Regions from separate parts of the Paractinoplanes abujensis genome, predicted to be linked through region 1. Evidence: riboswitches for the same ligand, from Rfam matches in the RefSeq annotation. Region 1 holds a riboswitch; each other region holds the start of a gene.
The links. Region 1 has a riboswitch for cyclic di-AMP ahead of BKA14_RS29195 (coiled-coil domain-containing protein). Riboswitches for the same ligand answer to the same signal wherever they lie in the genome.
Positions count from the first base shown of each region.

Region 1 (7,520 bases):
GGCCGGTTTCGTGCTGGCGGTCAACGAGATCGTCACCAATGTCGTGCTGCACGCCGGTGGCAGCGGGCGGGTGCTGCTCTGGCTGGCCGGCGGCTCGGCCTGGTGCTCGGTGACCGATTCCGGTCCCGGCATTCCCGCACACCTGACAACTCCAGAGATTCCCGAGGCGTACGAGGTGGGTGGCCGCGGCATCTGGCTCGCCCACCAGCTGTGTGACGAGGTCACCGTGGCGACGGGCCCGATCGGTACCACGATCGGGTTGCGGATCGTGCTCGCCACTCCGGCCTGACACGAGCCCGCAACAGCACTTTGAACCGCTGGTAAACCCGCCGTAGGAATGTGAAGCGGCCCTTCCGGGCTCATGGGTGTCCGGGTGCGGCTACATTGGGCGCGTGCTCGGACTACCTCCTCAAGTAACCGCATGCCTTTTCGATCTTGACGGCGTGCTCACGCAGACCGCGCTTGTGCACAATGCTGCGTGGAAGCAGACGTTCGACACCTTCCTCGAAGCGTGGTCGGCGCAGCACGGGCAAGCGTTCGTGCCGTTCGACCCCGGCGCCGACTATCACGACTACGTCGACGGCCGTCCACGCGCCGATGGTGTTCGCACCTTCCTGGCCTCTCGGAACATCACCCTCCCCGAGGGCACCCCGGATGACGGTCCCGACCAGCAGACCGTGAACGGCATCGGCAACCGCAAGAACATCCTCGTCCTGCAGAAGATCAAAGAGGGCGCCGTCCAGGTCTACGAAGGATCGGTCGACTACCTCAAGGCCGCCAAGGAAGCCGGGTTGCGCCGGGCCGTCGTCTCGGCCAGCGCCAACTGCAAGGACGTGCTGGAGGCGGCGGGCATCGCCGACCTCATCGAGGTGCGCGTGGACGGTGTGACCGCCCGTGAGCGCAAGCTGCCGGGCAAGCCCGCACCCGACACGTTCCTCTACGCCGCCGAGCAGCTCGGCCTCCCGCCGGAAAGCTGCGCCGTCTACGAGGACGCCCAGGCCGGGGTGGCCGCGGGCCGGGCCGGCCAGTTCGGGATCGTGATCGGGGTCGACCGGGTGGGTCAGACTCAGGCGCTTCTCGACAACGGTGCCGATATCGTCGTCACGGACTTGGCCGAACTCCTGACGCGCTGAGCACGTATCAGCGTTTATATCTTCAAGTCTTTTCCTTGCTCATTCGAGAGGCACCACCGTGATCCGTGAACGGGCTTATCCCGTGGACCCGTGGCACATCCGCGAGACGCGGCTCGACCTGGACCTGCTGGCCCAGTCGGAGTCGGTCTTCGCGCTGGCCAACGGACACATCGGGATACGCGGAAACTTGGACGAGGGCGAGCCGCACGGCCTGCCGGGCACCTACCTGAACTCGTTCTACGAGCTCCGCCCGCTGCCGTACGCGGAGGCCGGCTACGGCTTCCCCGAGTCCGGCCAGACCATGGTCAACGTGACCAACGCCAAGCTCATGCGGCTGCTGGTCGACGACGAGCCGTTCGACGTGCGCTACGGCGAGCTGCGGTCCCACGAGCGGGTCCTCGACCTGCGGGCCGGCACGCTCGAGCGGACTGTCGAGTGGGTCTCCCCGTCGGGCCAGGCCATTCGCGTCCGCACCGTGCGCATGGTCTCGTTCACCCAGCGCTCCGTCGTGGCTTTCCTGTACGAGGTCGAGCCGCTCGACGGCCCGTCCCGGCTGATCCTGCAGTCCGAGCTGGTCGCCAACGAGCAGCTCCCGCCGATGAGCAAGGACCCGCGCGTCGCCGCCGTGCTCGACCACCCGCTGCAGTCCGAGGAGGTGCTCGAGCAGCGCACCGGTGGCCTGCTGGTGCACCGCACCAAGGCCAGCGACCTGCGCATGGCCGCAGCCATGGAGCACCTGATCGACGCGCCCGGCAAGCACGCCGTCACCACCGAGGGCCACCCCGACTGGTTGCGCACCACGGTGGCCTGCAAGCTCGAGCCGGGGCAGAAGCTACGCGTGGTCAAGCTGGCGGCGTACGGCTGGTCCAGCCACCGCTCGCTGCCCGCCGTGCGCGACCAGGTCGGCGCGGCACTGGCCAGCGCCCGGCTGGACGGCTGGGAGGGCCTGATCGAGGCCCAGCGCGAATATCTGGACGCCTTCTGGGACCACTCCGACGTCAAGGTCGAGGGCGACCCCGAGGTGCAGCAGGCCGTCCGCTTCGGCCTCTTCCACACGCTCCAGGCGGGTGCGCGTGCCGAGCAGCGGCCGATCGGCTCCAAGGGCCTCAGCGGCCCCGGCTACGACGGCCACACGTTCTGGGACGCCGAGACCTTCGTGCTCCCGGCGCTGACCTACACGCAGCCCTCCGCGGCGGCCGACGTGCTGCGCTGGCGGCACTCCACGCTCGATCTGGCCCGGGAGCGGGCCCAGACGCTCGGCCTGCAGGGGGCGGCCTTCCCGTGGCGCACGATCCGCGGGCAGGAGTGCTCGGCGTACTGGCCGGCCGGCACTGCGGGCTTCCACATCGGTGCCGACATCGCCGACGCCGTCCGCCGCTACGTGCAGGCCACCGGCGACTACGACTTCGAGCGTGAGGTCGGCCTCGAGCTGCTGGTCGAGACGGCGCGACTGTGGCGCTCGCTGGGCCACCACGACCGGCACGGCCGCTTCCACATCGACGGCGTCACCGGCCCCGACGAGTACACCGCCGTGGTCAACGACAACATCTACACCAACCTGCTGGCCCAGCAGAACTTCCTGGCGGCCGCCGACGCTGCCAAGCGCCACCCCGACCTGGCCCGCAAGCTGGGCGTGGACGACGAGGAGACGGCGAGCTGGCGGGACGCGGCGGCCGCGGTGCACATCCCGTACGACCGGGAGCTCGGCGTGCACCAGCAGTCCGAGGGCTTCACCCGGCTGCAGGAGTGGGACTTCGAGAACACCCCGCCCGAGGCGTACCCGCTGCTGCTCAACTACCCGTATTTCGACCTGTACCGCAAGCAGGTGGTCAAGCAGGCCGACCTGGTCATGGCGATGTACATCCGCGGTGACGCGTTCACGCCGGAGGAGAAGGCGCGCAACTTCGCCTACTACGACGCGCGTACGGTCCGGGACTCGTCGTTGTCGGCCTGCGTCCAGGCCGTGCTGGCGGCCGAGGTGGGTCACCTGGAACTGGCGCACGACTACCTGGGCGAGGCCGCCCTGATGGACCTGCACGACCTCCACCAGAACTCGCGGGACGGTCTGCACATCGCCTCGCTGGCCGGCACGTGGATCTCGCTGGTGGCCGGTCTGGGCGGCATGCGCGACTTCAACGGGCAGCTGTCGTTCGCCCCGCGTCTGCCCAGCCGCATCAACAACCTGGAGTTCTCGCTGCTCTGGCGCGGGCTGCGGCTGCGGGTGAACGTGACCGCCGACGAGGTGACGTATTCGCTGCGCAACGGCGGCGGCTCGGCCCGCCTGGTCGTCAACCACCACGGCAAGGACGTGGAGGTCACCCAGGTCAAGCCGGTGACCGTGCCGATCCCGCCGGCGCACCCGGTCGGCCCGGCCCCGAGCCAGCCGGTCGGACGCGCCCCGGTGCGGCGCATGACCAGCTGACGCCTGGCATGGAAGAAGGGCCCCGGGGTTCACCCCGGGGCCCTTCTGCGCAGGTCTGTCGTCAGAGCATCGACACGTGCACGTGGTCGGTGTGGTCGCTCGGACCGCTGTACGACTTCCAGCCGCTGGCCGGGAACCAGATCTGCTTGTACCAAATCACGTAATAGATGCCGAGCTTGTCGGCATTACGCACCAGGAAAGCCATCAGGTTGTTGCCGTACGTGCGGGTATCGGCATTGTGGGCGGGTGCGAAGCCGCGCTTCTGCAACGACCAGTCGCAGGCCCGGCCCTTCGGGTGCTCGAACGGCCCGCCGTTGCGGTGACAGCCGACGAACCGATTGAAGCCGGCCTTCTTCACCTCTTTGTACATGTGCATTGTGCGGGCCGTCACGCAGCCACTCGTGGTCTCGTCCTGGACGTTGCAACCCTCGGGCGAGAAACCGCCGTCGGAATTGCGCGGCGCGGGAGCAGCGGCCGGCGATTTGGCCAGCACGATGCCGTGGGTGAGGCTCTCGCCGCCGACCAGCGCGAGCGCGTCGTTGGCCGCCTTCTTCTGCTTGCTCATGGCCACGAGGTTGGTCTTACGCTTCTTGACCTCGGCGTCGAGCGCGGCTTTCTTGGTGTTGACCTCGTTGATGACCTTGTTCAGCTCGGCCAGCTTGCGGTCCTGCATCGCGTTGATCTCTTCGAGCGAGACCGCCTTGGCCAGGAAGTCGTCGGAGTTCTGGCTGCCCAGCAGGAAGCTGGCCGCCCCCAGGTGGCCAGTTCGATACTGCTGGCCGGCGATCGCGTTGACCTCGGGGAGCAGCGCGAGACGCTTGCCTTCAGCCAGTCTGATCTCCTTGGCGAGCCGCCTCTGCTCGGCTGTGGATTTCGTCACGGCGGCCTGGGCCGCGACGAAACGCCGGTTCGAGGACTCGATCACATCGTCGAGGGTGGCGTTCTTGCCCACCGTGTCACCCGCGCTGCCCTCGCTCGGAGCGGTGTCGTCGCCGGGCTCGGCCAGCGCCGGCGAGGAGGGCACGGCCAGGAAAGACAGGGCCACGATCGGCGCCAGGGCAAGCATCAGCCACCGGCGGGGTCGTACGGTCAATGCAGTTCCTTCCGGTAAACCGCCGACCGGGTTAGCTGACGGGTTCGGGACGGAAGCGATCCCTACCGCTTGCGCGGATGCACCCCACTGACCTGGTTCCCCGGCTCGCCTCGCGGCGATTGGGCGGTGGTCTGCCGGCACCTCGGGGGCGGCGCCACGGCGGCAGAACCGGCGGCTAGTTTACCCGAGAGTTCGCGCTCCTTCAGGACCAGAGAATGAGCAATTTAGTAGTCACTCGAACACATTCTGTAATTGCCGTGACGGGGCGTCGCCGGTGAAATGCAGCGCGTGTGATAACTGTCGATCTCGTGATGAAGTCGGTATGGTCGGGGCGGTCTCCACCCCCAAGGAGACCGCCGCCTAATCGCCCTGCCGGGCGAACCGGGGAACCAATCTTTCCGGGGTGAATCCGCTAACCAGCGGTAGGGATTACTTCCGTCCCGAACCCGTCAGCTAACTCGGTCGGCGGCCGACGGAAGGAACAGGTGTGCGGCACAAGACTGTCCGGCGACGAACGGCGGCCCTGCTGGCCCTGCTCGTCGCGCTCTCCGGGCTGACCCTGGCGGTGGCCGGACCGGCCGCCGCGGCGCCGGGTGACAACGGCGACGACGGCGAGGGCGCCCCCAAGTCCCTGATCCAGCAACTCGAGGCTGCCTCCAAGGGCTTCGTCGAGGCCAAGGAGGCCCTGGCCCGCTCCAAGACCCGGCAGGCCCAGCTCGCCGCCAAGCTCAAGGAGCTCGACGCCGACCTGGCCCCCCGGCAGGCAGCCATCGACGAGATCATCCAGAAGTCGTACCGGACCGGCCGGCTCGGCCCGATGACGGCGCTGCTCGGCGCCGAGTCGGGCGGCGGCTTCCTCGACCGCGCCGAGACGCTCGAAACGGTTGCGGTGCGCGAGAACCAGGTGGTGGCCGACCTCAAGGCCACCCGTGACGGCCAGCGGAAGGCCAAGCTGGCCATCGACGCCGAGGTGCGCAAGCAGCAGGGGCACGTCAACACGATGGCCAAGCGCAAGGTGCAGGCCGAGAACGCGCTCAAGGCGGCCAACACCGGCGGCTCGGACCGGACCGGCGAGGACGCCCCGGAGTCGACCGACGGCGGGTCCAGCGACAAGGCCACCCCCGCCCCGCGTAACAAGGACGGCTCGCTGCCCGACGAGAGCTGCTCCGAGAACGATCCCACCACCAGCGGCTGCCTGACGCCGCGGACCCTGCACGCGCTCAAGCAGGCCCAGGCGGACGGCTTCACGCGCTACGTGGCGTGCTTCCGCGAGCAGAACAGCGGCGAGCACCCCAAGGGGCAGGCGTGCGACTTCGCGGCCGAGAAGAAGGGTTTCGGCGGCGTCGCGTCGGGTGGTGACAAGACGTACGGGACCAACCTGGCCAACTACTTCATCAACAACTCGGACCGGCTGGGCGTGCTCTACGTCATCTGGTTCAAACGCATCTGGTTGCCGTCCAGCGGCTGGAAGGCGTACTCGAGGGGCAACGGCGACCCCTCGAGCGACCACACGAACCACGTGCACTTGTCGGTCAGGTAAGTCCCCGGAGTGCGAGACCTACCCACCTACTTGTTGACGTAGGTCTCGTACTCCTTCATCACGTCCTCGGTCGGGCCATCGGCCCGGATCACGCCGGACTCCAGCCAGATGGTGCGCTCGCACGTGTCGCGGATCGACTGCTCACTGTGGCTCACCAGGAAGACCGTGCCGGCTTCCTTGCGCAGGTCACGCACCCGTTGCTCGCTGCGCTTGCGGAACTTGGCGTCACCGGTGGCCAGCGCCTCGTCGATCAGCAGCACGTCGTGCTTCTTGGCCGCGGCGATCGAGAAGCGCAGCCGGGCCGCCATGCCCGACGAATACGTCTTCATCGGCAGTGAGCTGAAATCGCCCCGGTCGTTGATGCCGGAGAACTCGATGATGCCGGCCGCTTCCTTCTTCACCTCGGCCGGTGACATGCCCATGGCCAGGCAACCCAGCTCGACGTTGCGCTCGCCGGAGAGCTCGTTCATCAGCACCGCGTTCACACCCAGCAGCGACGGCTGACCAGCCGCGTAGATGCCGCCTCCGCGCTCGACCGGGAGCAGCCCGGCGATCGCCCGCAGCAGCGTCGACTTGCCCGAACCGTTGGTGCCGATCAGGCCGATCGCCTCGCCCTTGTAGGCCACGAAGCTGACGCCCTTGACCGCGTGCACCTCCCGTACGGCGGCGCTCTTCTTGCCCGTGACGATGCGCTTGAGGCTGGCCAGCGGCGTGTTCGCGCCCGGCGCGACCGAGCCGTAGATGCGGTAGACGATGTGCGCGTTGTCCGCGATGACGGTGGGTTCCCGAGTGTCAGCCACGGCCGTAGCCCTTCTCTCCGCGCCAGAAGTAGACGTAACCCCCGAAGCTCACCAGCGCCGTCCAGATCACCGCCTGGATCCACAGCAGCGGCGCCGGCTGCGCCAGCTCGACGTTCTCCATCAGTGCGTGCCGGACCAGCTCGATGAAGATCAGCAGCGGGTTGGCCTCGACCAGCGCGAGCTGCCAGCCGTGCAGCCGCTCGGCGAAGAACGTCACCGGGTAGAGCACTGCCGACCCGTACATCCAGATCCGCAGGATGTAGGGGATGAGCTGCCGGATGTCGGTGACCTTGGCGATCAGGCGCGACGTGAACAGGGCCAGCCCGGCGTTGAACAGTGTCTGCAGCAGCAGGGCCGGAAGCAGCAACAACCACTCGACAGTGATCGGCTCGCCGGTGGCCAGTACGATCGCGACGAGCACGACCACCGAGGCCACCATGTTGCGCACCTCGACCAGGGTGACCGCGATCGGCAGGCTGGCCCGGGGGAAGTGCAGCGCCCGGATGAGTGCCATGTTGGCCGTGATCGACTG
Region 1 is NZ_JACHMF010000001.1:6,391,061-6,398,580, reverse strand. It holds gene BKA14_RS29215 (ATP-binding protein) at 1-289, shown strand, start outside; gene BKA14_RS29210 (HAD family hydrolase) at 393-1,133, shown strand; gene BKA14_RS29205 (glycoside hydrolase family 65 protein) at 1,192-3,555, shown strand; gene BKA14_RS29200 (coiled-coil domain-containing protein) at 3,617-4,648, opposite strand; cyclic di-AMP (ydaO/yuaA leader) riboswitch at 4,652-4,784, opposite strand; cyclic di-AMP (ydaO/yuaA leader) riboswitch at 4,996-5,132, shown strand; gene BKA14_RS29195 (coiled-coil domain-containing protein) at 5,136-6,188, shown strand; gene BKA14_RS29190 (ABC transporter ATP-binding protein) at 6,215-6,988, opposite strand; gene BKA14_RS29185 (ABC transporter permease) at 6,981-7,520, opposite strand, start outside.

Region 2 (7,520 bases), 1.5 Mb from region 1:
CCGGCGCAGCTGGTGGCCGAGTCGATCACGTATCCGGTGCAGATCAACGGCAAGGTCAAGGCGCGCGTCGAGGTGTCGCCGTCGGCCCCCGAGGCCGAGGTGCGCGAGCAGGCGCTGGCCGCCGTGGTGGACGCACTGGCCGGGCGGACGCCCAAGAAGGTCATCGTCGTCGCGGGCCGCCTGGTCAGCGTCGTCGTCTGACGCCCTCCGAACACGGAAAAGGCCCACCTCGTCCGAGGTGGGCCTTTTCCGTTGATCAGGCTGCTGTGGCGGCGGCCTTCTTGGCCGAGCGCTTCCACCAGAGGACGATGCTGGTGGTCAGGGTGAAACCGATGAGGGCCGGGGCCAGCGACAGCGGGCTCATCTCGCCCGGCTTGACGACTGCCGCGCCGATCACCGCGTACGAGATGGCCGACGGGATCGAGGCCAGCGTGGTGCCCAGCAGGTAACGCTTGCGGCAGACGCTGGTGGTGCCGTACGCGTAGCCGACCAGGCCGAACGGGGCCAGCGGCAGGAACCGGACGAGCAGCACAGCCGAGAGGCCACGACGGTTGAGCCAGCCGTCGAGACGGTCGAGCTTGCCGCCGGAGCGGGCGGCCAGCGCGCCCCGGCCGACCCAGCGGCCCGCGTAGTAGGTGGCGGCGGCCGCGATCACGGCCGCGGCCAGGGCGGTCGCCGCGCCGGTGGCCGCACCCAGCAGGGCGCCGCAGGCCAGCGTGATCGCCGTGCGGGGGACGAGCACCGAGAGCAGGAGACCGCCGATGACCGCGATGCCGACGGCGGCCGCGGGGCCGAGGGCGGCGACGGTGTCGGCGATCTCGCGGATCGGCAGCACCGCGGCCGCGGCCGCGATGCCCCCGACGACGACACCGAGAACGCCGAACCGGACGAGTCGGCGCTTCCAGCCCATCTCGGACTTTTCGCCGGTGGTCTGCTGGGGCTGAGAAACCTGAGTATCCGCCGCGAGATTCACGCCCCGCGGGGCGATCAGGATGTCAGTCATGCAGGCGTACCGTCCCTTGCTCGTCGGGTCTGTTTCAGGAGCCGGCTGCGGCGAGGCGTTCCGCTCGCAGTTTGTCGGGCCAGGTGTCGTCGACCGGGGAAAGACTATCCGCGCCGATCGCCCAACGCAGTAGCAGATCGGCTATAGCTGGGTTGCGAGCCAAAGCCGGGCCGTGCGAGTAGGTGCCCAGGATCTTCCCGTGCCAGGCTCCCTCGGTTTGCCCGTCATTGCCAACCCCGGCCGTCACCCGGGCGAGCGGCGCCACCCCGGGCCCGAGGTGCGTACGCCCGCCGTGGTTCTCGAAACCGGTCAGCGGGGGCAGGCCCAGCCGCGGGTCGATGTCCCCCCGGATCTCACCCACCGCACGGGTCTCGCCGCGGTCGGAATGCAGGTCGAGCAGCCCCAGGCCGGGGCACTTGGCCCCCTTGGCGAAGAACGAGTGACCGAACAACTGGTAACCCGCGCAGATGGCCAGCACGGCCGCGCCCTGGTTGACCGCCCGGTGCAGGCCGCCGTCGGTGATCAGCCGCTGGGCCGCCAGGGCCTGCGGGCCGTCCTCGCCGCCGCCGATCAGATAGATGTCGGCTGTCGAGGGCATGGGCTGGTCGGAGCGTACGGAATACGTCTCGACGGGGATGCCGCGCATGGCCGCCCGCCGGCCCAGGATCAGCAGGTTGCCCCGGTCCCCGTACGTGGAGAGCAGGTCCGGATAGATCCAGACGATGCGCAGGACGCTCTCAGTTGACACGGTCCAACTCCGCTCGGATGTCCTGGAACGCCGTGTAGTTGGCGATCACCTCGAGGCGGCCCGGCGGCACCGACCGGAGCGCCTCCTCGAAACTCAACACGTGCCGGAAACCGATTCCGTTCACCTCGAGGCGTACGGCGAGGTCGAACGCCCGCTCGCCGGTGATCAGCACCGGCCGGTCGTGCAGGGGCGAGAAATCGACGTCGTAGAGCCACGAGGTGTCGAAACCGTCGGGGTCGCGGGCGTTGATGGAGAGCAGCGTCGGCGCCTGCTCGGCCATGTCGAACGCCTCGAGCCAGCTGGCCGGGTTCTTGGCCAGCAGCAGGCGGATGTTGCGGCCGTCCCGGTCGACCTGCGCGTACCGCCCGGCGATGGAGGCCACCGTGGCCAGCCGGGGGAGCGCCTCGATGGGCCGCACGCCGAACTCGGCCGCCACGGCCAGCGCGGTGGCCGCGTTGCCCAGGTTGACCGTGCCCGGCAGCTGCAGCTTGACCAGGTGCCAGTCGCCGCGGGGGTCGATGACGCCGTCGTCCTCGACGCGCCACTGGGCCTGCGGGCGGCGCAGCGGGCAGCCCGTGCACCACCAGTCGCCGTTGGCCCGCTCGATCGGGTCGCCGCTCTCGGGGCACACCACCGAGTCGTCGGTCCAGCGCTGGCCGGCGCTGAACCAGGTGATGTGCGACGAGCCCCGGGCCGCCCACACGACCATCGGGTCGTCGGCGTTGGCCACCACCGAGATGTCGGGGTGCCCGGCCAGCGCGGTGCGCCACATCTGGGCCATCATCGCGACCTCTTTGGCCCGGTCGAGCTGGTCGCGCGAGAGGTTGAGCAGCGCCACCACGCGCGGGTTGGTCTCGTCGATCACCCGGGCCAGGTAGTGCTCGTCGACCTCGAGCACCGCGAACGGGGTCGAGCCCGCCTTGGCCAGGGCCGAGGTGTGCCCCGTGGGCATGTTGGCGCCGAACGAGTTGGTGGCCACCGGGCCGAGCACGCCCAGGCCGGCCGCCGCCAGCCGGGTCGTGGTGGTCTTGCCGTTGGTGCCGGACACCAGCGCGATCGCGCGCCCGGCGGCCAGGTTGCGCAGCAGATCAGGGTCGATCTTCAGACCGATCCAGCCGCCGATGACCGAGCCGTCGCCGCGCCCGGCGGCCCTGGAGAGTGCGGCCGCCGTCTTCGACACCGACGTCGCGACCTTGGCCCGCAGGGGCATTTTCCCGTCCGTCACGGGAGACGAGCGTACCGGACCCGGCTGTCACGTCGAGTTGCCGAGCATCCGGTTCCGGACACCCGGCCGGCCGTCTCCTCCCCACCCTCCGGCCCAGCCATTTACCAGTGACCATTTTCGCCGGTGAGAAAGGTTTGAACGGCGGAAGAGTGAAATTGCGGTGTGCGTCACCCGAATGGTTCCGAGCAAAAATGTGTTCTGATTCACGCGTAACCTTCGACCCTCGGTAATTCACCAATCACGAGTCGTCATGGCAATTCTTGCCGCCTAGTAACAAATCGGACACTGTCCACTGTGCCAAACACTCTCTGTTACTGAACCGGTTCCCCCAGAGCGCCCGGAATCGGTGTAGCAAGGTCTGGCCGGCAGCACCCGCTGCCTGACTCGCGACGACCTGGCTTACGCCGAGCCCTGCCCCGGGCCGGTCGTCTCGACCACCCGCACCATGAACAACCACAAAGGCATACGGGGGCAGGGACGGGGGAACCATTTCCGGTTCACTCCGCCGCCACCCGCTCCGGTGGCGATCACGGAGAACCTTGGGGTGAAGTCGCTCCGGCGACCGGGCACACCTTCCCGCCCGAACCCGACAGCTAACCTCGCAGGCGTGCCGGAGGGATATCTCTACCGTGCACGAACACAGTTCGAGCCGTGGCCGCCGTTCGCTCGGTGCCGGCGCCATCGCACTGTCTCTGGGTCTCTGCCTCTGCGCAGGCCAGCTGATCGCCCCGTCGCCCGCCAGCGCGGCCCCGATCGTCACCGCGGCGGCTGCCGCCAAGGCGAAGGTCAAGCCGTCGGTCCGCAGCTCCATCTCCACGCGGTCCGTCACCTACGGCGGCAAGATCAAGGTCACCGCGAAGTACATCAACCCGGCCAACGGCAAGGTGATCACTTCGGGGACCGTGCGACTGCAGGCGCTCCGCAAGAGCAAGTGGGTCAACCTGTCGGCCAAGACGCTGGGCAAGAGCGGCAGCGTCACGCTGACCGGCGAGCCGCACGTGAGCGGCGCGGTTCGCGCCTACTACGTGGGCACGCCGACCTACAAGGCGGCGGCCGGCGGCAAGTTCTCGGTGACCGTCAAGCCGAAGTCGGCCCCCGCTCGCACCAAGATCATCAACGAGGCGAAGAAGCACGTCGGCTCGCTGTACAAGTACGGCGCGTCCGGCCCCTCCCGCTTCGACTGCTCGGGCTACACCATGTGGGTCTACAAGAAGGCAGTCGGCAAGAGCCTGCCCCACAAGGCCAACTCGCAGCAGAAGTACGGCAAGTCGGTCGCCAAGGGCAGCAAGCAGATCGGCGACCTGATCATCTTCCGTAACGGCTCGTACGGTTACCACGCCGGCATCTACGCCGGCAGCGGCTACATGTACGACTCCCCGCACACCGGCGCGCGGGTGTCGAAGCGCAAGATGATCGGCTCGAACTACGTGGTTCGCCGTCTGGTCTGACGCCGAGCCTGACTCAGCGGGACGTGTCCGGTTCGGGCGCGTCCCGCTGTCACGCCACGTCGGCTTTCTCCCGTACGCGTCCGGCCCGGCAGTCCCGAGCTGCCGTTCCTCGCGCCGGGTGACCCGCCACGTTTCCCCCATCCCGGTCGCTCATCCCCGCTGCCCACCTGCTGCGGCCGGACCGCACCCCAGCGCCACCCCATCCCCGGAACGCCGGGCCGCCCCACGCGGCCCGGCGTTTCTTCACGTCCGGTCCCGCTCTAACCGCGCCCGGCCGGGCCCGTTCTGCCAACGCCCAGCCTGCTCTGTCCGCGGCCGGTCTGGTCCGCTCTGCGTGCGCCCGGTCCGGCCGACGCCTCCCTGTCCTGCGCCGCTTCCGCTTCCTGGCGGCCTTGGCCACCCCGGCCGCGCCCTCCCGTTCCGTGCTGCCCAAGCTCCGCCGCCAGCCGTGCCGTCCGCCGGCCGTGCCGCCGTGCCGCCCGCCGGCTCTGCTGTGCCGCCGGGCCGCCACCTATATATAGGGCCCTCGCCTTACACCCGAAGCCCCTTGATCAGGGCGTTGTCCACAGTCCGGGGTTGTCCACAGGGCCGCGCCCCAAGATCCACGATTTTGACCACAATCTGCGGTGGCGGTGGGCCCCCTGGGAGGGCGGGTCAGGGGTGGGGCGAGTCAGGGGTGGGCGAGTCAGGGGTCGGCGACCAGCAGGGCATCGCCCCTTCGTCCTCCACTTTCCTCCCCCGTGGGGGTTGACATCGTGGCCGTCTGGGATGTTTGGGCGTGTTTGGGATGGTTCTTGACAGGGGCCCCGGGAGGATGTCGGAAACCGGACGTGGTTGATCATGCTTGGCCCCTCCACTTCGCACCCACCTCGTTGAGCTGCGGTTTCGTCTGCGAATGGGGTTCGCGACCCCGCTCATTCGGCTTGCGGGTGGAGGGAAGTGGAGTAGAGTGGAGCGCAGTGGCAGGGCCGAAAAGTCGAACCAGACCTGAGGGGCCTGCCGGCCCGAGTTGACAGGCGGACCGCGAACCGCCCGGGGCAGGGGGTAGGGGCCGATGTTTCTCGGCACGCATACTCCGCGCCTCGACGACAAGGGGCGGCTGATCCTTCCGGCGAAGTTCCGTGATGAGCTGGCGGGAGGTGTCGTGATCACCAAGGGGCAAGAGCGCTGCTTGTATGTGTTCCCGATGCCGGAGTTCCAGCGCATCGCCGGTCAGCTGCGTGAGGCGCCGGTCACCAACAAGGCGGCCCGGGCTTACAGCCGGGTCTTCTTCGCCAGCGCGCACGACGAGGTCCCGGACAAGCAGGGGCGGGTCACCATCCCCGGCCATCTGCGGGAGTACGCGGCCCTCGATCGCGAGCTCGTCGTCATCGGCGCGAGCACGCGTGTGGAGATCTGGGACAAGCAGTCCTGGGAGGACTACCTCGCGGCGAGCGAAGACGAGTTCGCCGACATCGAGGAGGGGGTGCTGCCCGGCGGACTGTAGGCACGGCACTCGACTGGGCCCGCGAAGGCCCGGACGCTGCCGCTTCCGTACTGCGAGATCTCCAGCCGCTCCCGCTCCTGGCGCCTCTTCCCCGGCGCCAGGCGCGTGTCCGGCCAAGGGCGAGCCCGATTGGCAACGGGCACGAGCGGATGGGGATCTGGCGGTACGGGCGGGCGTCCGGGAAATGCCGCGGAACGGGTGACGTACGCGGGCGTCGGCACAAACAACCGGCAGGTCGGTGCCGGGCAGGGCGCGCGGGACAGTCGGGGTGGGGCGATGGGGGTCGTTATGGGGGAGCTTCGCGGCACGCACGTGCCGGTGCTGCTCGAGCGCTGCCTCGAGCTGCTCGACCCCGCTCTCCGGCTGCCGGGCGCCGTGCACGTCGACTTCACGCTGGGCCTGGGCGGTCACGCCGAGGCGGTTCTGGAGCGCTATCCGGACGTGGTCCTGGTCGGACTTGACCGCGACACCGAGGCGCTGGCGCACTCGCGGCACCGGCTCGCGCGGTTCGGTGAGCGGGTCAAGCTGGTGCACGCCGTCTACGACGAGCTGCCCCGCGTGCTCGGCGAGCTGGACCTGGCCGGGTTCCACAGCGGACTGTTCGACCTGGGTGTCTCGTCGTTGCAGCTGGACGAGGCGGACCGCGGTTTTGCGTACGCGCAGGACGCCCCGCTCGACATGCGGATGGACCAGACCTCGGGCATCACCGCCGAGCAGGTCGTCAACGAGTACGAGCCGGGCGAGCTGGTCCGGATTCTGCGGCAGTACGGCGAGGAGAAGTTCGCGCAGCGGGTCGTGTCGTCGATCGTGCGCGAGCGGCAGAGGGGCCGGATCACGTCCACGGCGCGACTGTCCGAGCTGGTCAAGGAGTCGATCCCGGCCGCCGCGCGACGAACGGGTGGAAATCCCGCGAAAAGAACGTTTCAGGCGCTACGTATTGAGGTAAATGGCGAACTCGCCACGCTCGAAGCCGCCGTGCCGGAGGCTTTGGACGCCTTGGCCCCGAAAGGGCGCCTTGTGGTGATGAGCTACCAATCTTTGGAGGACCGGATCGTCAAGCGTGCCCTCACCGCGAGGTCGCGCAGCACCGGGCCGGTCGACCTGCCGGTCGAGCTGCCCGGGACGGGTCCGACGCTGCGGCTGCTGACAAGGGGGTCGGAGCCGCCCAGCGAGCAGGAGGTCGCGGCCAACCCGCGAGCGGCTTCGGTGAAGCTGCGCGCGGTCGAGCGCATCGACCAGGCAACACCCGGGGCCGCCCGCGAACGGCCCCGATTGACTACAACGCACGGGGGACAAGGGCGGTTACGCCCGGGGGAACGCGAAGAGGGGGAGGGGAAAGCATGAGCGAGCGCACCTACGCGCCGCGGTCGGGGGGCCGGACCGCGGACGAGCAGCGTCCGGCCACCGGGCGGCGCCAGCCGGGGTCGAGCCGCGATGCGGACGCCCCGGGAAGTGCCGGCCGGGGGGCGCGGCAGTTCGCCGGAGCGGAGGACGGCGGAGCTCGCCGGTCCGACACGCGCCGGTCAGGGACACGGAGCAAGGAAGAGAAGCGGACGCCGGCCGAGGCGCGCCGCGAGCGGGACGAGCGCCGCGCGACGCGTGACGACCGG
Region 2 is NZ_JACHMF010000001.1:4,930,478-4,937,997, reverse strand. It holds gene leuS (leucine--tRNA ligase) at 1-201, shown strand, start outside; gene BKA14_RS22250 (TVP38/TMEM64 family protein) at 257-1,003, opposite strand; gene BKA14_RS22245 (type 1 glutamine amidotransferase) at 1,038-1,751, opposite strand; gene BKA14_RS22240 (MurT ligase domain-containing protein) at 1,741-2,961, opposite strand; cyclic di-AMP (ydaO/yuaA leader) riboswitch at 3,421-3,599, shown strand; gene BKA14_RS22235 (C40 family peptidase) at 3,606-4,424, shown strand; gene mraZ (division/cell wall cluster transcriptional repressor MraZ) at 5,479-5,910, shown strand; gene rsmH (16S rRNA (cytosine(1402)-N(4))-methyltransferase RsmH) at 6,199-7,254, shown strand; gene ftsL (cell division protein FtsL) at 7,251-7,520, shown strand, end outside.
Region 2: another riboswitch for cyclic di-AMP. It lies ahead of BKA14_RS22235 (C40 family peptidase); the one in region 1 lies ahead of BKA14_RS29195 (coiled-coil domain-containing protein).

Region 3 (7,520 bases), 6.1 Mb from region 1:
CGGGGAAGGAAGCGCGGACGGTCTTGTCGGTGATCTGCAGGTCGGTGCGGGAGGTGTAGCGGTCGGTGGCGGCGGGGACGGTGGTCCAGCGGGTAACCGGGCCGGCGGTCCGGCCGAAGCGGGACAGGTCGAGGGCGATGGTCTGCGCGGCGCCGGTGTTGACGGCGACGACGACCAACCGGCGGGCCGACCGGTCGTAGGCGGCGGCCGCGTAGCCCACGCCGGTGTCGATGACGCGCATGCCGGGCCGGATGTGGCGGGTGAACTGGGCCAGGACGTACAGCTTGGTCTCGATCGGCCCGGCGGTCAGCGTGCCGCCGTCGTAGCGGATCAGGCCCCAGCCGGCGCTCGAGTCCATCACCTGCCAGTAGACCCAGGCCGTGGGGTGCAGCCAGCGCCAGTCCAGGCACAGGTTGGCGGCGAGGATCAGCCCGGTGCCGTCGCCGTCGCCGGTCTCGGAGTTCCAGAGCACCTTGCCGGCCGCGCGGACGTCGGTGAGGAGCAGGTCGCGGCGGCCGCCCGAACCTTGATAGCCGTGCACGTTGACCTGGCCGATCAGGGCACGGGTGGCCGAGTCGAAGCCGGCGAAGGTGCTGCGGGCGACGTCGTAGTTGGTCTCGTCGGAGGCGGCGATCGTGACGCCGGTCAGGCCCTGGCGGTCCAGCTCCGACCGGAGCTGGGCCAGGACGCTGCGCTGAGTGGTGGCGCCGATGAAGCAGCCCTCCTGGGTGCCGTCGGCGCGCCACCAGGTCGAGGACGGCTCGTTGAACGGGTCCACGCTGCGGAAAGTGACGCCCCAGTTGTCGCGGGCCCGGCGCGCCACGATCGCGAGGTGCGCGGCGTGCTGGGTGTGGTTCCACGACTGCAGGTTCAGGCCGCCGTCGGCTGCCCCGGACGGGTTGTGGTTGAGGCACATCCACCACATCGGGGAATTGGCGAACAGTTCGGTGATCGCGCCGCGCTGGGCCGCCTTGACCCGGGGCGGCGCGCTGCTTGGCGTCGGCGTTCCAGTTCCAGGCGGTCGTCGCCGGGTCGGGGTTGCGCCAGCCCTGCCAGGCGCCGTAGTCGGCGGCAGTGGCGCCGGCGGGGTGGGCAGCGAAGAGCCCGCCCCTCGTCGTTGAGGAGCGGGCCCGATCAGGAGGAGGCTAGACGGAGAGGGTCCAGCTGGTCAGGGTGCCGGTGTCGGCGCGGGCCGCGTCCTGCACGCGCAGGGTCCACTTGCCGTTGGCGGTCTCCGACGACAGGTCGACCGGGTAGCTCTGGTCGATGTTGTCGGTGCCACCGCCGGCCCGGTTGTGCAGCACGTAGGCCGTGCCGTCGGGGGCGATCAGGCTGACCACCAGGTCACCGATGTACGTGTGCTGGATCTTCACGTCGACCGAGCTGGCAGTGGACGGGGTGGCCGCGCACTGGCCCAGCTCGACCTCGCTGGTGACCGTGGTCAGGTCGGGGATCGGCACGGCCGTGGCGTTGGTGACGGTGCAGGCCGCGACGCTGCCGACCTTGACGGTCAGCGGCTTCGAGCGGGTCAGCGAGGCCGCGGTCGCGGTGATGGTGACCGGGCCGCTGGTCCGGGTGGCGTCCGGGGCGGCGCTCACGGTGATCGTGGTCGACTCCCCCGCCGTGACGGTGGCCGGCTCGAACGAGACGGTCACACCGGCCGGGGTGGCGCCGGCGCTGAAGGTGATCTCCTCGGCCTCGCCGTTGACCACTGCGGTGGTCGCCGTGACGGTCGTGGACTCGCCGGGGCCGACTGCGGCGTTGTCGGCGGACAGGGTCAGCGCGAAGGCGTTGCCGTCATAGCATTCCTCGTCGTTGCCGGCCACGTTGACCGAGGTCCACGCGGTCTGCACGGCCTTGTACTCGGCGCTGCACAGGCCGTACAGGTCGGTGGCGGCGGCCAGCGAGTAGGCGCGGGCGGTGTTGGCCGGCGTGGTCGTGTTCACGTAGCCGGTGTTCGAGACGAAGTACGCGTCGAGCGCCCGGAACCAGATCTTCGCGGCTTTCTCCTTGCCGATGCCGGTGACCGGCTCGGCGGCGCCGCAGACCGGCGAGGTCCCGTACGGGGTCGCGCCCGAACCTTCGGCCAGGTTGAAGAAGAAGTGGTTGGCCACGCCGGAGGAGTAGTGCACGTCGACGCTGCGCGTGGAGGTCGACCAGCAGCTGTGGGAACGCCCGTCGAGGGCCGGGTTGTACATGTAGCGCAGCGGCGAGCCGTTGCCGTTGATGTCGATCTTCTCGCCGATGTCGTAGTCGCCCGCGTCCTCGGTGCTGCCGGCGTGGAACTCGACCATGCTGCCGAAGATGTCGCTTGTGGCCTCGTTCAGGCCGCCCGATTCGCCCGAGTAGGTGAGCCCGCCCGGCACCACGTTCTCGGTGACGCCGTGCGACATCTCGTGCCCGGCCACGTCCAGCGCGACCAGCGGCTTGGCGTTGCCCGTGCCGTCGCCGTAGGTCATCTGGGCGCCGTCCCAGAAGGCGTTCACGTACGCGTTGCCGTAGTGCACGCGGGAGGGGACACCGCGCCCGTCGCCGAAGATGCCGTTGCGGCCGTGCACGTCCTTGAAGTAGTCGAACGTGACCGCGGCGCCGAAGTGGGCGTCCACGGCGGCCGACTGCCGGTCGGCGGGTGCGCCTGTGCCCCAGGTGTTGTCGGCGTCGGTGAACGTGGTGCAGGTGCCCGACGTGCGGTTGTTCATGTCGCAAGTGGAACCGTTACCGCGTACGGGATCGATCAGCGTGAAGGACTCCCCGGCCGGCGTCGATTCGAGCGCGACCGGGCCCGAGTAGATGCTGTTCCCGGTGCCCGCGATGTTCTCGATCTCGTCGTACGAGCCGACGACCTTGCCGGTCAGGGCGTCCGAGATGACGTGGAAACGGGACGGGGTCTGACCGTCGGGCTGCCAGCCGGTGATGACGGTCTCCCACGACAGCGTGCCGATGCCGCTGCTCGCGTCGACGAACAGCTCCGGCGTCCCGGCCTGGGTGATCGTGCCCCGGAACTGGCCCTTGGCCGTGGCGGCGGCGCCGGCGGCGGTGACCGACGGCTTGGTGCCGAGGCTGAGCGGTTTGGCCAGGCCGGCCGACGCACCGGCGAACTTCCCGGCCTTCGTACGGATGATCACGTCACCGCCGTAGACGCGCAAACCGTCGTAGGTGCGGGTGTAGCGGGTGATGCCGTTCTTGTTGCTGTAGACCGTGTAGCGGTCCTTGGCCGACTTCTTGATCGCCGATCCGGCCTGGTCGATGAGCGACGAGCCGGGGGTGACCGGCGCGGCGGACGCGGTTGTGGCGGTGGCCACCAGGCCCCCACTGGCCAGGGCGATGGCGCCGGCCAGCGCGACAGCAATTCTCACGTGTTTCCTCCCCACGAGGTACAGACATCCACGTCTGTCTATGCGAGAGATCCTCACAGTTCGCGGGACGGCGCGGGGAGAAATCGCCTGTAAAGTTTAAGTTTCCATTTAGTTGGGTCGATGTCCAGCTTGTCGCGGGGCAGCTCACGGGGCGAATTCGGGCACCGATCCGGCTGTCCACACAGTGGGACGCGGCGCGCGCGTCCGGCCCGATCGGCAAACCGGGCCGGACGCGCGGACGACTCAGAGGGCGAGCCGCTGACCGGGATAGATCAGGCTGGGGCTCTTGAGCACCGTCTTGTTGAGCTGGTAGAGCGCCTTCCAGCCGCCCTTGACGTGCTGCTTGGCCGCGATGGAGGCCAGCGTGTCACCGGAACGCACGACGTAGTGCTTGCCGGAAGCGGGCTTCTTGGCGGGCGCGGCCGGCTTCTTCGCGACCGGCTTGGCGGGGGTGCCACCCTTCTTGCCGCACGTGGGCCAGGCCCCGATGCCCTGCCCCTTCAGCACCTTCTCAGCGATCTTGATCTGCTCCGCCTTGGTGGCCTTGTTGGCGGTCGGGGCATATTTCGTTCCCCCGTACGCCTTCCAGGTGCTGCGGCTGAACTGCAGCCCACCGTAGTAGCCGTTGCCGGTGTTGATGCTCCAGTTGCCGCCGGACTCGCACTTGGCGACGGCGTCCCAGTTCACGCTCGCGGCCTGGGCCGGCGACGCGGGGCCGAGCAGGCCCACCGCGCCCGCGACGCCCGCGACCGTCAGGCCGAACGCGACACGGGTCTTCTTAGCGATCTGTGCCATGAAAGAGCTACCTCCACGCCTGCGAGGTGAGCTGTCGGGTTCGGGCTGGGCTGCCCGGCCGCGCGCAGGCGGCTTCACCCCGAGGCGCGCCGGCTGGGAACAGCGGCGCGCCGAGGAACTTGTGGGTCCCCCGCTCCATGCCTGGGTTCGTTTCCGCACGGGCGGCGGCAGGATTCGGCGTTCCGCCCGGGGTGCCCGCGACTGCGGGACTCGGCCGACGGTAACCAGGCGACGACCCGTACAGCCAAATCCGCGGGCCGAATCGTGAACTTCGACTCATCGATCCGGGAACCCTGGAGGCCCGTTCCTAGTCTCACTGGTGTGATCCGTGCCCTAGCAGCGTTTGTCCTGGTCTGTGGCGTGTTGGCGACCGCCGCGTGTGGTGGCGACAAGGTGCCCGGTGACGCCGCTCGCATCAAGGTGAAGCTGGTCGCGACCGACGCCGCCCCGGTGGCCCGGGCCGTCAACACGTTCGGCTTCGACCTGTTCGCCCAGCTCGACGAGAAGGACGCGAACACGGTCACGTCCCCGGTGTCGGTGTCCGTGCTGCTGGCCATGGTGTCGGCCGGCGCCGACGGGGACACCGCAGCCGAGATGGCGCGGGTGCTGGGTCTGCGCGAGGGTCAGGACGAGCGGGTCGGGGCGCTGCTGCGGGAGCTGGCCGACACCGAGGACGTGACGTTGTCGGTGTCCGACGCGCTGTACAACAACGGCCCGCTCGAGGACGACTACGCCGACTTCGTGCGGCACAGCTTCGGCGGCACCGTGGAGGACGCCGATCTGGGGTCGGCGGAGACGGCTGAGAAGATCGACGACTGGGTCGACGAGAACACCGGCGGCCGGATCAAGGGCATCGCGCGCGACCTCGGCCTGCCCAGCGCGCAAGCCACCCTCGTACTGCTCAATGCGGTGTACTTCCTGGGGACGTGGCAGAACGAGTTCCTCATCTTCCTCATCACGCGCGACGAGAAGTTCACCACTCCCGGCGGGCCGGTCACGGTGCCCACAATGCACCACTCGGGCGGTTCCTACGGCTATGCCGAGCGCGACGGCTTCCGCATGCTTCGTCTCCCGTACGGCGAAAACGGGCGCTACGGGATGGAGATCATCCTGGCTGAGGACGGCAAGATGGCCGGTGCCGCCGACTGGCAGGCGCTGAGCGGCAGCCTGGCCCCGCGCGGTTTCGAGGACATCGCGCTGCCCCGCTTCGAGCTGCGCTGGGCCGGCCAGCTCACCAAGCCGCTGCAGAAAATGGGCATGACCAGCGCGTTCGACCCGGCACGGGCGAACTTCCGGCCGATGTCACCGGACGGCCGACGGCTCGAGCAGGTGTATCACAAGACGTACATCCGGGTCGACGAGAAGGGTACCGAGGCGGCCGGAGTCACGGGCGGGGTCATGACGACCTCGGCCCAGGTGAACCCGGCCGTGTTCCGCGCCGACCGCCCGTTCCAGTTCACGATCTCCGACCGGCGGACCGGCACGATCCTGTTCCTGGGCGCCGTACGGGATCCGCGTTAACGCACGACGGTGACCGGGCATTTCGCGTACGCGGCGACGTGCTGACTGACCGAGCCGAGCACGAGACCCGCGAAGCCGCCGTGCCCGCGATGCCCGACCACCAGCAGGTTCTTGCCCTCCGACTCGTCGATCAGGACCTTCGCCGGGCGTCCCTGCCGGACCTGAGCCCGTACGGGCACCGGCGGGTCCTCCCCGAGCTCCTCCTTGATCACCTGGAGCAGCTCCTCGGTGGTGGCCTGGCTGGGCTCGGCCACCGCGTGTTCGGAAACGCTGGGCCCGCCCGCCGGTGGCAGCAGCGTGTGCTCCCACACGTTCAGCACGAGCAGCTCGGCGCCGTGGTCCGCCGCCTCGGCCGCGGCCCAGGTCAGGGCCTTACGGCTGCCGGGTGACCCATCGACGCCGACAACGATCGTCGTCCATGTGCTCATGCGCTCATTACAGGCCGTACGGCGTCCGCAGAGCAACGCCGCGGCCGGGAAACGGCGGCCAGACGCACGTATCGACATCTCTGCTTGCGAGTGCCCGCGGATCGGTTTAGCGTCGAATTCAAGTGTGATCCAGATCACGGTCGAAGGGGGATCCCCATGACCACCACGACGTCGGACACGGTTTCGACGGGATCCGGGGCGGCCGAGCACAAGCCACTGATGTCCAGCTCCGCCCTGCTGATGATGAACCTCGGCTTCTTCGGGGTGCAGTTCAGCTTCGGGCTCACCCAGTCCGCGGTGAACCCGCTGTTCCTGCTGATCGGCGCGAGTCCCGAGCAGCTGCCGATCCTCAACCTGGCCGGGCCCGTCACCGGTCTGCTCATCCAGCCCTTGATCGGAGCGATCAGCGACCGCACCTGGCATCCCCGGTTCGGCCGGCGACGACCGTTCATCGTGGTCGGCGCGATCCTGTGCGCGATCATCCTGTTCGCGTTCCCGTTCGTCGGCGTGCTGTGGCTCGGCGTGATCTGCTTCTGGCTGCTCGACGCGGGCAACAACACCTCGATGGAGCCGTACCGGGCGTTCATCTCCGACCGGCTGCCCAAGTCGCAACTGGCGCGCGGCTTCCTGACCCAGAGCATGTTCACCGGGGCCGGCGCCGTGCTGGCCAACGTGTCGCTCTTCGCGCTCCAGAAGGTCGAGGCCCTGCAGACCGAGGCGGGCAACGGGGTCCCGTACTGGATGTTCGCCTGCTTCATGATCGGCACCGTGTGCATCCTGCTCACAGTGCTCACGGCCATGGCCCGTACGCGGGAATTGAAGCCGTCGGACGACGAGCTCGAAGAGATGGCCAACGCGCCGCGCGGGCTGGGACCGGCCGTACGGGAGATCGCGGACGCCGTACGCGCGATGCCCGTGGCCATGCACAAGATCGGGGTCGTCTTCGCCTTCCAGTGGTACGCCATGTTCATCTACTGGCAGTTCCTGGCGGTCAGCCTGGGCGAGACGGTGTTCGGCGCCAACCCCGAGCAGGGCGGCTCGGCCTGGGACGACGCGATCGCGTGGAGCGGTCTCGAGAACGGCGCCTACAACTTCGTCACCATGGTTTCGGCGCTCTTCCTGGTCGGCTTCGCCCAGCGGATCGGGGCCAAGCGGGTGCACGCCATCGCCCTCGGCCTGGCGGCGCTGGCACTGGTGTGGCTCGCGCACATCGACAACCAGTATCTCGCGCTGGTTCCGATGATCGGCGTCGGCATCTTCTGGGCCAGCGCGGTCGGCGTGCCCTACCTGATGGTGGCCAGCATGGTCCCGGCCAAACGGACGGGTGTCTACATGGGCATCCTGAACATGATGATCGTGGTGCCGATGCTGGTGCAGACGGTCACGTTCGGCTGGATCTACGAGCACTGGCTGGACGGCA
Region 3 is NZ_JACHMF010000001.1:304,484-312,003, reverse strand. It holds gene BKA14_RS01065 (glycoside hydrolase) at 1-1,075, opposite strand, end outside; gene BKA14_RS01060 (M4 family metallopeptidase) at 1,146-3,356, opposite strand; gene BKA14_RS01055 (LysM peptidoglycan-binding domain-containing protein) at 3,600-4,151, opposite strand; cyclic di-AMP (ydaO/yuaA leader) riboswitch at 4,154-4,311, opposite strand; gene BKA14_RS01050 (serpin family protein) at 4,512-5,672, shown strand; gene BKA14_RS01045 (universal stress protein) at 5,669-6,100, opposite strand; gene BKA14_RS01040 (universal stress protein) at 6,257-7,520, shown strand, end outside.
Region 3: another riboswitch for cyclic di-AMP. It lies ahead of BKA14_RS01055 (LysM peptidoglycan-binding domain-containing protein); the one in region 1 lies ahead of BKA14_RS29195 (coiled-coil domain-containing protein).